One region of the Janthinobacterium pasteuri genome, then DNA from elsewhere that is predicted to be linked to it. Evidence: predicted binding sites of a transcription regulator. Region 1 holds the regulator's gene; the other holds the start of a gene.
The links. The regulator FliA, encoded in region 1, starts transcription of late flagellar genes. The targets are predictions, from matches to a motif close to CTAAAGTTTNNNNNNNNNNNGCCGNTA.
Positions count from the first base shown of each region.

Region 2: a site for FliA is predicted at 1,727-1,753, ahead of ACQ4WN_RS04840 (flagellar protein FliT). Genes of this name have one in related genera too.

Region 1 is NZ_JBNYXS010000012.1:24,943-31,105, forward strand. It holds gene flhA (flagellar biosynthesis protein FlhA) at 1-395, shown strand, start outside; gene flhF (flagellar biosynthesis GTPase FlhF) at 711-2,039, shown strand; gene ACQ4WN_RS13785 (MinD/ParA family ATP-binding protein) at 2,032-2,895, shown strand; gene ACQ4WN_RS13790 (RNA polymerase sigma factor FliA) at 2,940-3,671, shown strand; gene ACQ4WN_RS13795 (flagellar motor protein) at 3,653-4,399, shown strand; gene motD (flagellar motor protein MotD) at 4,405-5,193, shown strand; gene ACQ4WN_RS13805 (translation initiation factor Sui1) at 5,244-5,606, shown strand; gene ACQ4WN_RS13810 (hypothetical protein) at 5,680-6,163, shown strand, end outside.
Region 2 is NZ_JBNYXS010000003.1:119,103-125,265, reverse strand. It holds gene ACQ4WN_RS04845 (type IV pilus assembly protein FimV) at 1-965, shown strand, start outside; gene ACQ4WN_RS04840 (flagellar protein FliT) at 1,387-1,683, opposite strand; gene ACQ4WN_RS04835 (HDOD domain-containing protein) at 1,860-2,687, opposite strand; gene ACQ4WN_RS04830 (M13 family metallopeptidase) at 2,839-4,908, shown strand; gene ACQ4WN_RS04825 (class I SAM-dependent methyltransferase) at 4,978-5,619, shown strand; gene ACQ4WN_RS04820 (CsbD family protein) at 5,784-5,969, shown strand.

The DNA.
Region 1 (6,163 bases):
CGGTCAATACGCAAGACCCGAACGATTTGACGGCGCTGGTGCGCGTATCCCTGGGCCGCGCCATCGTGCAGCAATTGTTCCCCGGCGCGGCCGAACTGTCCGTGATGACCCTGGACAGCCGCCTGGAGCGCCTGCTGATGCAAGCCATGGGCAATGGCGGCGATGGCGCGGGCATCGAGCCGGGCCTGGCCGATACCATCGCGCACCAGGCGGGCCTGGCTGCCCAGCAGCAGGAAGCGCTGGGCCTGACGCCCGTGCTGCTGGTGCCGGCGCCGCTGCGCGCGTTGCTGTCGCGCTTCCTGCGCCGCGCCCTGCCGCAGCTGAAAGTGCTGTCGCATGCGGAAGTGCCGGAAACCAAGACCATTCGCGTCACCAGCCTGGTGGGCGCGCAATAGTTGGCATAGTCAATACCGGGGTCAGACCCTCAACACCGCCAACACCAAGGTCATCGCCAAGGTGTGAGGGGGTCTGACCCCAGCCTTTGCTTAGCCCTTGATTTTGGTCAAAAAAACATCAATTTCCTCCCGGCAAACTGAATAACGGGTACTTTCCCGTCCTGTTCCTTCGATCATTTCCTCCAGGCATCGCTAATAATAGAAACTGTCCGGGTGATCTGTGTCCATGTGGAAGACAGCACCCAAGCAACAGGAGTCGACGATGGTCACACAGTTCAGCCAGTATTGCGCCACCCCCGCCTTGGGAGGCCGGTCATGAATGTGAAGAAATTTACGGGCGCCTCGTCGCGCGATGCGCTGCGCAAGGTGCGCGAAGCGCTGGGCCCCGATGCCGTGATCCTGTCGAACCGCCAGGCCGATGGCGTGGTGGAAATCCTCGCGCTGGCCAATGACGATGCCGCTTCGCTGGCCTCGCCGCCGGCCGCGTCCGAAATGGCCCAGCCCCGTCCCCAGTTGCAGACCCAGTTCGCCACGCCGCAGCGTCCGGCCGCCCCGGCCCAGCGCCCGGCTGCGCTACGCGCGGCCGCGCCGCGCCAGGCTTCTTCCGAGCCAGTGGACATGGCCCGCATGCAGCAGATGATGGCCAGCGCGCTGGCGCACGTCAAAGAGAACGCCGCCGCCGAGATGAGCGGCATGATGAATGAAATCCGCGCCATGCGCGGCATGATGGAAACCCAGCTGGCGGAAATCTCGTGGGGCTCGACGCAGCAGCGCGAGCCGCAAAAAGCCGTGGTGCTGCGCGAAATGCTGGCCGCCGGTTTTTCGGCCAGCCTGGCGCGCTACCTGATCGACAAGCTGCCCGCCGGCCTCGATGGCGCGCAAAGCATGCGCTGGATCAAGACCGTCCTCAGCCGTAACCTGAATACGGTGGCCAATGAAGACGCCATGCTGGAGCAGGGCGGCGTGTTTGCCCTGGTGGGCCCGACCGGCGTCGGCAAGACCACCAGCACGGCCAAGCTGGCGGCCCGCTGCGTGATGCGCCATGGCCCTGAAAAGCTGGCCCTGATCACCACGGACGCCTATCGTATCGGCGCGCATGAACAGCTGCGCATCTACGGCAAGATCCTCGGCGTGATGGTGCATTCGGTGAAAGATGAAGCGGACTTGCGCATCGCCCTGAAGGAATTGAAGAACAAGCACACGGTGCTGATCGATACGGTGGGCGTGAGCCAGCGCGACCAGATGGTCACGGAACAGGTGGCCATGTTGTCGGGCGCCGGCGCCGATGTGAAACGCCTGCTGTGCCTGAATTCCACGGCGACGCAGGAAACCCTCAATGAAGTGGTGCGCGCCTACCAGGGCAGCGGCCTGGCCGGCTGCATCATGACCAAGCTCGATGAAGCGGCTTCGATCGGCAATGTGCTCGACGTGGTGATCCGCCAGAAGCTGAACCTGTTTTATGTGTCGAACGGCCAGCGCGTGCCGGAAGATTTGTACCTGGCCGACCGCGGCTACCTGATCGACCGCGCCTTCAAGCTCAAGCGCGATGCGGCGGCGACGCAGTTTTCCGATGCCGAACTGCCGTTGCTGATGGCGCAGGCGGCTGCCCGCAACAATGAAGCGCGCGGGGTGCACCTTGGCTAATTTCGATTTCGACCAGGCCGAGGGCTTGCGCCGCATGCTGGCCGGCCCGCAGCCGCGCGTGATGACATTTTTATCGGCCACGCCGCAAGATGACAAGGGCGCCATGCTGGTCAACCTGGGCGCCTCGCTGGCCTACGGCGGCAATGACGTGCTGCTGCTCGACGCCAGTGGCGGCAGCGATGGCGTCGCTGCGCGCCTGGGACTGGCGCACGGCGCCAGCCTGCGCGACGTGGCGCGCCAGCAGTGCGCGTTGAACCAGGTCATCCACCAGGTGCCGCAAGGCTTCGGCGTGGCCAGCCTGGGCGCGCGCAACCATTTGATGGATAGCATGGACTATGCGGGCGAGGAAGAATTGCGCCGCCTGGGCAAGACCTTCGAAGTGCTGGCGCGCCAGAGCGGCATCGTGCTGGTCGACGGCGTCGTGGCCGACGAGGGCGATTGCTTCCCCGTGCCGCTGATGGCTTCGTCCGATATCGTGGTGCAAGTCTCGACCAGCGCCACCTCGATCAAGGCCGCGTACTGCCTGATCAAGCGCCTGAGCCAGGAACTGGGACGCCGTCCTTTTGGCATTCTGGTCACCGGCGCTTCCGAATCCGAGGCAAAAGTGGTATACGATAATATGGCGCAAGCGGCGAGCCGCTACCTGGCCGTGAAACTGACTTCGATGGGGTCGGTGCCTGCCGATGAGTATCTGCACCGTGCGGCGCGGCTGGGCCGCAGCGTGGTCGATGCCTTTCCGCTGGCGGGGGCCTCGGTGGCGTTTCGCGGACTGGCCGAGCGGCTGGCCCGTTCGGCGGCGCCGGTGCTCGGTGGCACCTTGTATCAGACGGGGAGCTTGCAGCAGTTCAGCGCCTGATTCCATCATCAGCACACGATAGCAGTTAAAACAATAAGCAGCCTATGTACACGGTCAAAGGGAAATCGAACAAGGACTATTTGCTGACGGAGCACATTCCGCTGGTGAAGCGTCTGGCGCACCATATGAAGGCGAAATTGCCGCCTTCGGTCGAGGTCGATGACCTGATCCAGGCCGGCATGATCGGCCTGCTCGACGCCATCAGCCGCTATGAAGAGACGCATGGCGCGCAGTTCGAGACGTATGCCGTGCTGCGCATCCGCGGCGCCATGCTCGACGAATTGCGCACCAGCGACTGGCTGCCGCGCAGCATGCGCCAGAACATGCGCAAGATCGAAGAGGCGATGAGCACCCTGCAGCAGCGCCTGGGCCACCCGCCGACGGAGTCGGAAGTGGCGAAATTGCTGAAGATGTCGCTGTCCGACTACCAGGAAATGCTGGGCGACGGCGGCGGCCACCAGTTGCTGTACTACGAAGACTTTCATGACCCGGACGGCAATGACAGCTTTCTCGACCGCCATTGCGTGGACGAGGACAGCGACCCCTTGCGATCCCTGCTTGATACCGATTTCCGGCAATCCGTGATCGATGCCATCGACGCGCTGCCGCCACGCGAGAAAATGCTCATGGGCCTGTATTACGAAGAAGAGCTGAATCTGAAGGAGATCGGCGCGGTGATGGGCGTGTCCGAATCGCGCGTCTCGCAGCTGCATACCCAGGCCGTCGCGCGCCTGCGCGCAACCTTGAGGGAGCTGGCGTGGACTGGTCCAGCGTAATCGGGCTGGCGCTGGCGCTGGCGGGCCTGCTGGTCGGCCAGGCACTGGAAGGCGGCAAGATGGCCTCCCTGCTGCAGCCGGCCGCCTTTGCCATCGTGGTCATTGGCACCTTCGGCGCCGTGCTGCTGCAAACGCGGCTGCGCACCTTTGTGCGCGGCCTGGAAATGCTGCGCTGGGTGTTCCTGCCGCCGGCCGACACGCGCGCCGCGCTGGCGCGCGACATCGGGCAATGGAGTTTGACGGCGCGCCGCGACGGCCCGCTGGCGCTCGAGCGCCTGATGGAAAACACGGCCGACCGCTTCAACGCCAAGGGCTTGCGCATGATCGTCGACGGCATCGCCCCCGACAAGCTGCGCCAGCTGCTCGACGTGGAAATCTCCGCCTATGAAATGGCTGAGCGCCAGGCCGTCAAGGTGTGGGAATCGGCGGCCGGCTATTCGCCCACCATCGGTATTCTGGGCGCCGTACTGGGCCTGATCCACGTCATGGAAAACCTCACCGACCCGAGTAAATTAGGTAGCGGCATCGCCGTCGCCTTTGTCTCGACGATTTATGGCGTGGGCCTGGCCAATCTGTTGTTCTTGCCGGTGGCCAATAAACTCAAGGCCATCGTCTCGCGCCGCGTGCTGCAATATGAAATCACGGCCGCCGTGCTGTACGACATCGCCACGGGCGACCATACGCGCATCATCGAAGAGCGCGTGGCCAGCCTGCTGCACGAGCACTGAGCATGATGCGGCGCGCGCGCAGGAAGTATGACGAGGAACCGGACAACCAGGACCGCTGGCTGATCTCGTACGCCGACTTCATCACTTTGCTGTTCGCCTTTTTCGTCGTGATGTATGCGATTTCGCAAGTCAACGAGGGCAAATACCGCGTCTTCCAGAATGCCATCGGCCAGGCTTTCAGTCTGGAAAAGGGCGCGCCGCCCATCATCATGGAAGCACCGCAAGCGATCCCGCTGCCGAATCCCGCCCTGAAACGCCGCACGGAAGCCATCCGCCGCGAGCGCGAACACATGACGCGCCTGGCGCAGGACCTGACATCCACCCTGGCGCCGCTGGTCAAGGAAGGAAAAGTGCGGGTCACGCAGACGAGCCGCGGCGTGAGCGTGGAAATCAATGCCAGCGTGCTGTTCGACCCGGGCGCGGCGCGCCTGACGGCGGAATCGGACCAGGCCTTGCGCGCCGTCGCCGTGCTGCTCAAGGACGACACGCACGACGTGCAGGTGGAAGGGCATACGGATGTCCAGCCGATCAGCAATTCGGCCTTTGCCTCGAACTGGGAATTGTCTGCCGCGCGCGCCAGCGCCGTGGTGCGCCTGTTCATCGCCAGCGGCGTGCAAGCGTCGCGCCTGACGGCCGTGGGCCACGCCGACAACATCCCCGTGGCGCCGAACGCCACGCCGGAAGGGCGCGCGCGCAACCGCAGGGTCGCCGTGACGATTTTATCCGGCATCCCGGAAACGGTGACGGAAGTGCCGACGGCGCCTGTTGCACCTGCGCCGGTACCGGCTAACTGAACTCCGTTGCTTGGTACAATCGCGGCCTTCTCCCTTTTTATCTCTCGATCATGAAAAGCAGTTCCCTGGGCGGTCTCGTCTATTCCACCGAAACGGGCCGCATGTGTCCCGCATGCCGCCAGCCATTGGCGCAATGCGCGTGCAAGGCGCAAGCCAAGGCGGCGCCTGCGGGTGACGGCGTGGTGCGCGTGTCGCGCCAGACCAAGGGACGCGGCGGCAAGAGCGTCACCGTGGTGAAGGGCTTGCCGCTGGACGCCATCGCGCTGGCCCTGCTGGGCAAGCAGCTGCGCACGCAGTGCGGCTCGGGTGGCACCGTCAAGGATGGCGTGATCGAAGTGCAGGGCGACCATGTAGAGACGGTGATGGCCGCGCTGGCCAAGCTGGGTCACCAGCCGAAAAAGGCCGGCGGCTAGCCGGCTCGCGTGCGTGCGGCACTGTGCCGCGCGCCTGTGGTAACGTGCGTTTTCAGTCCACGCGCGCCACTTCATGATGAATATCAAACTTACCGGCATCGCCATCGCCGCTGCCATCGCGGCAGCGCTGGCGCTGGCGTACTGGCCCGCATCCGACGGCGGCGCGCCCGCAGTTGCTGCCACCGCTGCCGCCAGCGGGCCAGCGGGACGCAGCCTGGAATCGTATTTGAATATCGATGCCAGCCCGGTCGCCGATGCCGCGCCCGTTGTCGTGTCCCTGGCGCTGCGGCTCGAACGCCTGGGTGCCAGCGGCAGGGCGGAAGACGCGTATGCGGCCTTCAATCTGATCGACGACTGCATCGTTTTTCAACGCGAAAGCCGCTTGCCGGGGCTGGAATTCGAGCTGGGACGCGAGATGACGGCGGAAGAAAAAGCCGCCCAGCAGCAGCTGTGCGCGGGCCTGACGCAGCGCCAGCGCGACGACCGCCTCGGCTATCTGGCCACTGCCGCGAAGGCGGGCGTGCCGGGTGCTGCCACGCTGTTCCTGTCGGAAGGCC
Region 2 (6,163 bases), on a different contig from region 1:
GCGTGGCCGTGCGCCTGGCCTCGCCTGATGTGTACCGGGGCGGCGGCATCGGCATGGACCCGGCCCTGCAAACCTTGACGATCAGCCCGCTGGAGCGGGGTGGGCGGCACTATGTGCGCGTGACCACCCGGCAAGCGATCCAGGCCGGTCATGTGCATTTGTATTTATTATTGGGCAATGGCAGTGGCGCCATCGTGCGCCTCGGTACGCTGTGGCTGACGCCGGTACCGCCCGCCGCCGTCGCCGCCAGTGCGCCAGTCAGGCCCGCCATTCCGGCGCCTGTGCCGCTGGCGCAGCCACTGCCGTTGCCGCAGCCGCGCGCTGTGCCCGGTGCGCCGCCGCCCGATGCCGCCGCGCTGGCGGCTCGTGCGCGCGCCGAGGGCCTCGTGCGCCCCGCGCGAGTGCCGCCGCCCGCCGCGACCATGCCGGCTGCCCCTGCGTTGCGCCCGCCGCCGTTACGCCGCGCCATCGCGCCTGTGGCCGCTTGCGCGCCGCAGGCGGATGCCGGGCTGGCGGAAGCGTGCGTGGCGCTGGGCCAGAAAAACGTGGCCCTGAATGAAAAGCTCGGTGAATTGGAAGGCAAGATCGGCGTCTTGCAACAGGCGCTGGCGCTGCCCGTCGCTGCGACCGCTGCCATTGCGCCTGCCGCAGCGCCAGTCGTGACGGAAGTGCCCCATGCCAAGCCCAAGCCCCTGCATGCGGCGCCAGCGGCTGACAAGGAAAAGAAAGCGGGCGGCAACGGCTTGCTGTGGCTGGGTGTGGGCACCCTGATCTTCCTGTTGCTGACGGCGCTCATCGTGTATGTCGTGCGCAAGCGCAAGCAAGCGGCGGGGCCGGGCGCGCCCTCGAAATACTGGGTCTTGCTGCGCAAGCCATTTGGCCGCAAGAAGAAGGATGTGCCGGTGCTGACGGAAGCGCTGGAGGAGGAAGCGGCCGAGCCGGAACCGGAGCCGTTCTCGCGTTAATGCTGCTGCAAGGCCGCGCTAAAAATTTGATGCAAGAAAAGATATTTAAAAAAGACAGAAAGTGCCTGTCTATCGTGTTGCTTATTTTTTAAAGATGGTGATATGATTAATGCAGTGGACTTGCTCTACGACAAAACAGTCCCAGCCTGTCGCAGTCACCAACGATAGTGTGGCGCGGCAAACAGGTGTAGCGTTGCATAAACGCCTGGGTCTGGAAGCGGTTTGCGATGCCGACGATGTGCTCGCGAACGCCGGATGCAACCGGCAGCGAGGCGACGCCAGGAGATACCTGGGGCTCGCCTTCCAAATTCCCCCTCTTTTCTTCCTGAGCGCCGCCAATGCCGCGCTGCCTGGCACGGCGGCAGACGTAAAAAAAGCACCCGCGGGTGGTGTTTCTGGTGCTGCAAGCTTGCTTATTGACTTACATGTGGGCGCGCGATCCTGGCATGGCATTCGACAGCTGCGTCATCCACGGTTCCGTGATGGCGCGGATTTCGCGGTCATTGGCCAGGATTTGCTTGAGTAAATCGATCTTGCGCAGGCGCGAGGCGCCAGCCAGGGCAGGTACGCTGCCCGTCATGGTCGTGCTGGCGGCGCTGGCGCACTGGTTTTCCAGGGTATCCAAGCCATCCCAGTCGCTCGAACGTGCGGCCACAACCATTTTATTGGTCATTCCTGCAATATTTTCATACATCGAGAGAACGTCGTTGGAGGTCATGAGCACACCCGTAACTAGTGAATGGATTACCGCTTGTCTAGATTAACGGCGTGCTGATCGGGAACTTGAGGGTGTTTTTGAAAAAAAGTGAAAATAATTAGATGATTTTTTGCCGGTCGCCGGCATCGCCCGCAAACCCGCATGGTTGCTGGAAGCGACGATGCCGGCACCTGCCACTATTTAACGAGTTCTTCCAGTCCCGCGCTCAGTTCGGCAGGCGGCGGCATCCTGTCCACCAGTACCGAGGGCGGCAAGCTCAGCGCTTCGGCCACGTCGTTGGGGTAACAGGCGATGATTTCCTCATTGCTCAACTGGTTTTCATCGATGCGCGCGCGCCAGGCGGCCAGGTGCACGATGGCGGCCAGCCGGTTCAAAGGCACCTTGGCCAGCGGGTCGGGAAAGGCGGCGATGGCATCGGCAAAGGTACTGGGAAACTTCCAGCGGCGCGTCAGCTCGGCGCCCACGTGCGCATAGTCATAGCCCAGCGACACCCGTTCCGCGTCGAGCCGGCGCGCATCGAGCGGCGGCGCGATCTTGTCGAGCTGCATGGCTTGCTCGGGCATGGCGGCATGGATCACCAGTTGGCCGATCGCATGCATCATGCCGATGGTGAATGCCAGGTCCTGGTTGTCGCCCGTCTGCCTGGCGATCCAGCGGGCCGATACTGCGCTGTGCAGGCTGTAGCGCCAGAACTGCGGCAGATTCAGGCCGGGTACGGCCTTGTATCCGCTGACCAGGCCCGAGCTGATGACGAGGGTGCGCACGGTAACAAAACCGAGCATCAGCACGGCGTCTTCGACCGTGCCGACGCTGCGTGAAACGTGGTAATGGGCCGAGTTGGCCAAGCGCAGCAGCTTGGCGCTCAGCACCGGGTCCGCACCCAACTGGCGCGCGATGTCTTCGATGGCAATGGCGGGGTTGTCGAAACTGCGTACCAGTTCATCGACGATCCTCGGGGCGGTAGGCAGGGCGTGGGGTTGCTGGAACAGCGCTTCCAGTTGCATGGCAATCTCCTTGGCGTGCACGCGGCACGGGGTCGTGCAACTATATGCCGATTTTTTGTGCGTATGCAAAAAAGTTAGGGGACGGTTTTTTGGCCCGAAAAAGGTCTGATTTCAGGCTATGATTTTGGCTATTTTCATCGAAAGGATCGCCATGCACGGTTTGCGTTTTCCCTGGTCCCTGACGCCAGTTCAGGCTGCCATCGCCATCGCCCTGGCCGGCGCCACTCTGGTCTATTTACCGGCCCAGGCGCATGGCCAGCAGGCGGCCGCCAGCGCCTCTGTCCCTGCTGCCGCCACGGCCTTGCCCGGCGACGACTTCTATGACTACGTGAATGGCGACTGGCTGCGCAGCACGGAGATTCCCGCCGACCGCAGCAGCTGGGGCTCGTTCGCCATGCTCTCCAACGCGACCAACGAGCGCATCATCGGCCTCGTCGAAGGCCTGGCGGCGGCGCCACAGACGGACGCGGCAGCGCGTCAGGTCAGCGATTTTTACCGTTCCTGGATGGACGAACCGGCTATCGAAGCGAAAGGCTGGGCGCCGATCAAGCCCTTGTTGACAAAGATTAATGGCATCCGCGACCAGGCGGGACTGGCCCGTGCGCTGGGCGAGAGCCTGCGCGCCGATGTCGACCCGCTCAATGCCACCAATTTTTATACGGAAAACCTGTTCGGCCTGTGGGTGGCGCAAGACTTGAACGACACCACGCGCAATGTGGCCTATTTGCTGCAGGGCGGGCTGGGCTTGCCCGACCGCGCGTTTTACCAGGCCGACAGCGCGCGCATGCAGGGCTTGCGCACGGGCTACCAGGCGCATATTGCCGCCATGCTCAAGCAGGCCGGCTACAGCGATGCGCCAGCGCGCGCCGCGCGCGTGTTTGCGCTGGAGCAGCAGATTGCCGCCAGTCACGCCAGCCGCGAGGATTCGGCCGATGTCGCCAAGGGCAACAACGCGTGGCGTGCCGCCGACTTTGCCAGCAAGGCGCCAGGCCTGGACTGGAAAGCCTTTTTCCAGGCGGCAGGGCTGGGCAGGCAGACAGATTTCATCGTCTGGCACCCGACGGCCATGACGGGCAGCGCCGCGCTGGTGGCGAGCGTGCCGCTGGCCACCTGGAAGGATTTCCTCGCCTTCCACGCGATCAACCATTTCAGCACGACCTTGCCGAAGGCGGCCGCCGACCAGCGCTTCGCCTTCTATGGCAGCGCCCTGAGCGGTACGCCGCAGCAGTCGCCGCGCAGCAAGCGCGCGCTGGCCGCGACGAATGCGGCCCTGAGCGACGCCGTCGGCAAGCTGTACGTGGAGCGCTATTTCCCGCCGGAATCGAAAGCCCGCGTGCAGGACATGGTGAGCAATATCGTCGCCGCCTTCTCGCGCCGCATCGACAAGCTGGACTGGATGGCGCCGGCCACCAAGGCGCAGGCGCAGGAAAAACTCAAGACCTTGTATGTGGGCGTCGGCTACCCGGAACGCTGGGCCAGCTATGCGGGCTTGCGCGTGGTGCGCGGCGACGCGCTGGGCAATGTGCAGCGGGCGGAACAGTTTCATTACCAGCAGGAGCTGGCCAAGCTGGGCCAGTCGCCTGACCGCAAGGCCTGGGCCATGCCGGCGCAGCTGGTCAACGCCGTCAACCTGCCGCTGCAAAATGCGCTGAACTTCCCCGCCGCCATCCTGCAGCCGCCGTTCTTCGACCCGCAAGCGTCCGATGCGGCCAACTATGGCGGCATCGGCGCCACCATCGGCCACGAGATCAGCCACAGCTTCGATGACCAGGGCGCGCAGTTCGATGCCCAGGGCAAGCTGCGCGACTGGTGGACGCCGGCCGATCTGGCGCATTTCCAGGCGGCGTCCCAGCAACTGGTGGCGCAGTTCGCGGCTTATAAACCATTTCCCGATCTGGCCGTGAATGGCCAGCTGACCCTGAGCGAAAACCTGGCCGACCTGGCTGGCGTGGCCGCCGCGCATGACGCATTCACCCTGTCGCAGCAGGGCAAACCTGCGCAGGCGGGCGCGGACCGTGATTTCTTCACCGGTTACGGCGTCAGCTGGCGCAGCAAGGCACGCGAAGCGGCGGCGCGCCAGCAAATCCTCACCGATGGCCATGCGCCGGCGCAGTACCGTGCCGCCACCGTGCGCAACCTCGACGCCTGGTACCCGGCCTTCGACGTGCAGCCAGGGCAGCAGCTGTACCTGGCGCCGGAACAACGGGTGCGCGTCTGGTAAGTGCGCTTGCGCTGCCGGCCGGTAAGCGGGCCGGCAGCGTAAAATGCGCCCATCGATGACAGGAGCGCCATGAAGCCGACCCCACCGCAAGACCCCATCCACGCCATCACCGGACGCACCCTGGCCCATTACGACGCCAGCGCCGAGCAGTTTTTTGAAGGCACGCGCGACCACGACGTCAGCCAGAATATCGCCGCGCTGCTGGCCGCCATCGGCAAGCCCGCGCCGTTGGCGATCCTCGACCTGGGATGCGGCCCGGGCCGCGATCTGAAGGCGTTCACGGCCCTGGGGCACCATGCCACAGGCGTCGATGGCTGTCCCCGCTTCGTCGAGATGGCGCGCGCCTACAGCGGCTGTACCGTGTGGCAGCAGGATTTCGTCGACCTCGATCTGCCCACCGCGCACTTCGACGGCGTGTTCGCCAATGCCGTGCTGTTTCACGTGCCCAGCGCCGCCTTGGCTGGCGTGCTGCACGCCCTGTGCGCATGCTTGAAGCCCGGTGGCGTACTGTTCAGCTCAAACCCGCGCGGCCAGAACCAGGAAGGCTGGAATGGCGCGCGCTACGGCAGCTACCACGACGAAGAGCACTGGGCCGCGTACGTGCAGGCGGCCGGTTTTACCCTGGTCGAGCAGTACTACCGCCCGCCGGGCTTGCCACGCGAACAGCAGCCGTGGCTGGCCACCGTCTGGCGCAAGGACACGGTGGCGTAATCGGCGATGTTAGTGCTGTGTTAGGAACCGTACAGAGCTTTTGATCCTCCTTGCGTACTATGGACACATCAACACGCAGCAAGCAGTTTGCAACAGCGTGTGAGCCGCAGTACCGGCCCTTGCGGGCTGGACAACAGATGTACCAACTACAGTGAGGATTCATCATGAACAAAGATCAAGTCGAAGGTAAACTGAAGGAAGTCGGCGGTAAAATCCAGGAAGCCGCTGGCAAAGTCGTCGGCAGCGAAGAACAGCAAGCCAAGGGCCTGGCAAACCAGGTGGAAGGCAAAGTGCAAAAGAAAGTTGGCGATGTGAAAGATGCGGTAGAGACCATCACGCGCAAACCATAATGGCAGACACCTGACAAGACCTACTGCGCGTCGTGACTTGCGGCCTGCGATGCTCACTGCCTCGGCGGCCCCGTGCACAGCACAGTTCCGCTTCTCGGCCACAATTGGCTTCCGCTCGCTACGGTCCTGTCAGATGTCGTTACTGTGCTTGATCGCATTGAGTACAGTACAAAATAAAAACCGCCGCCTGTCGC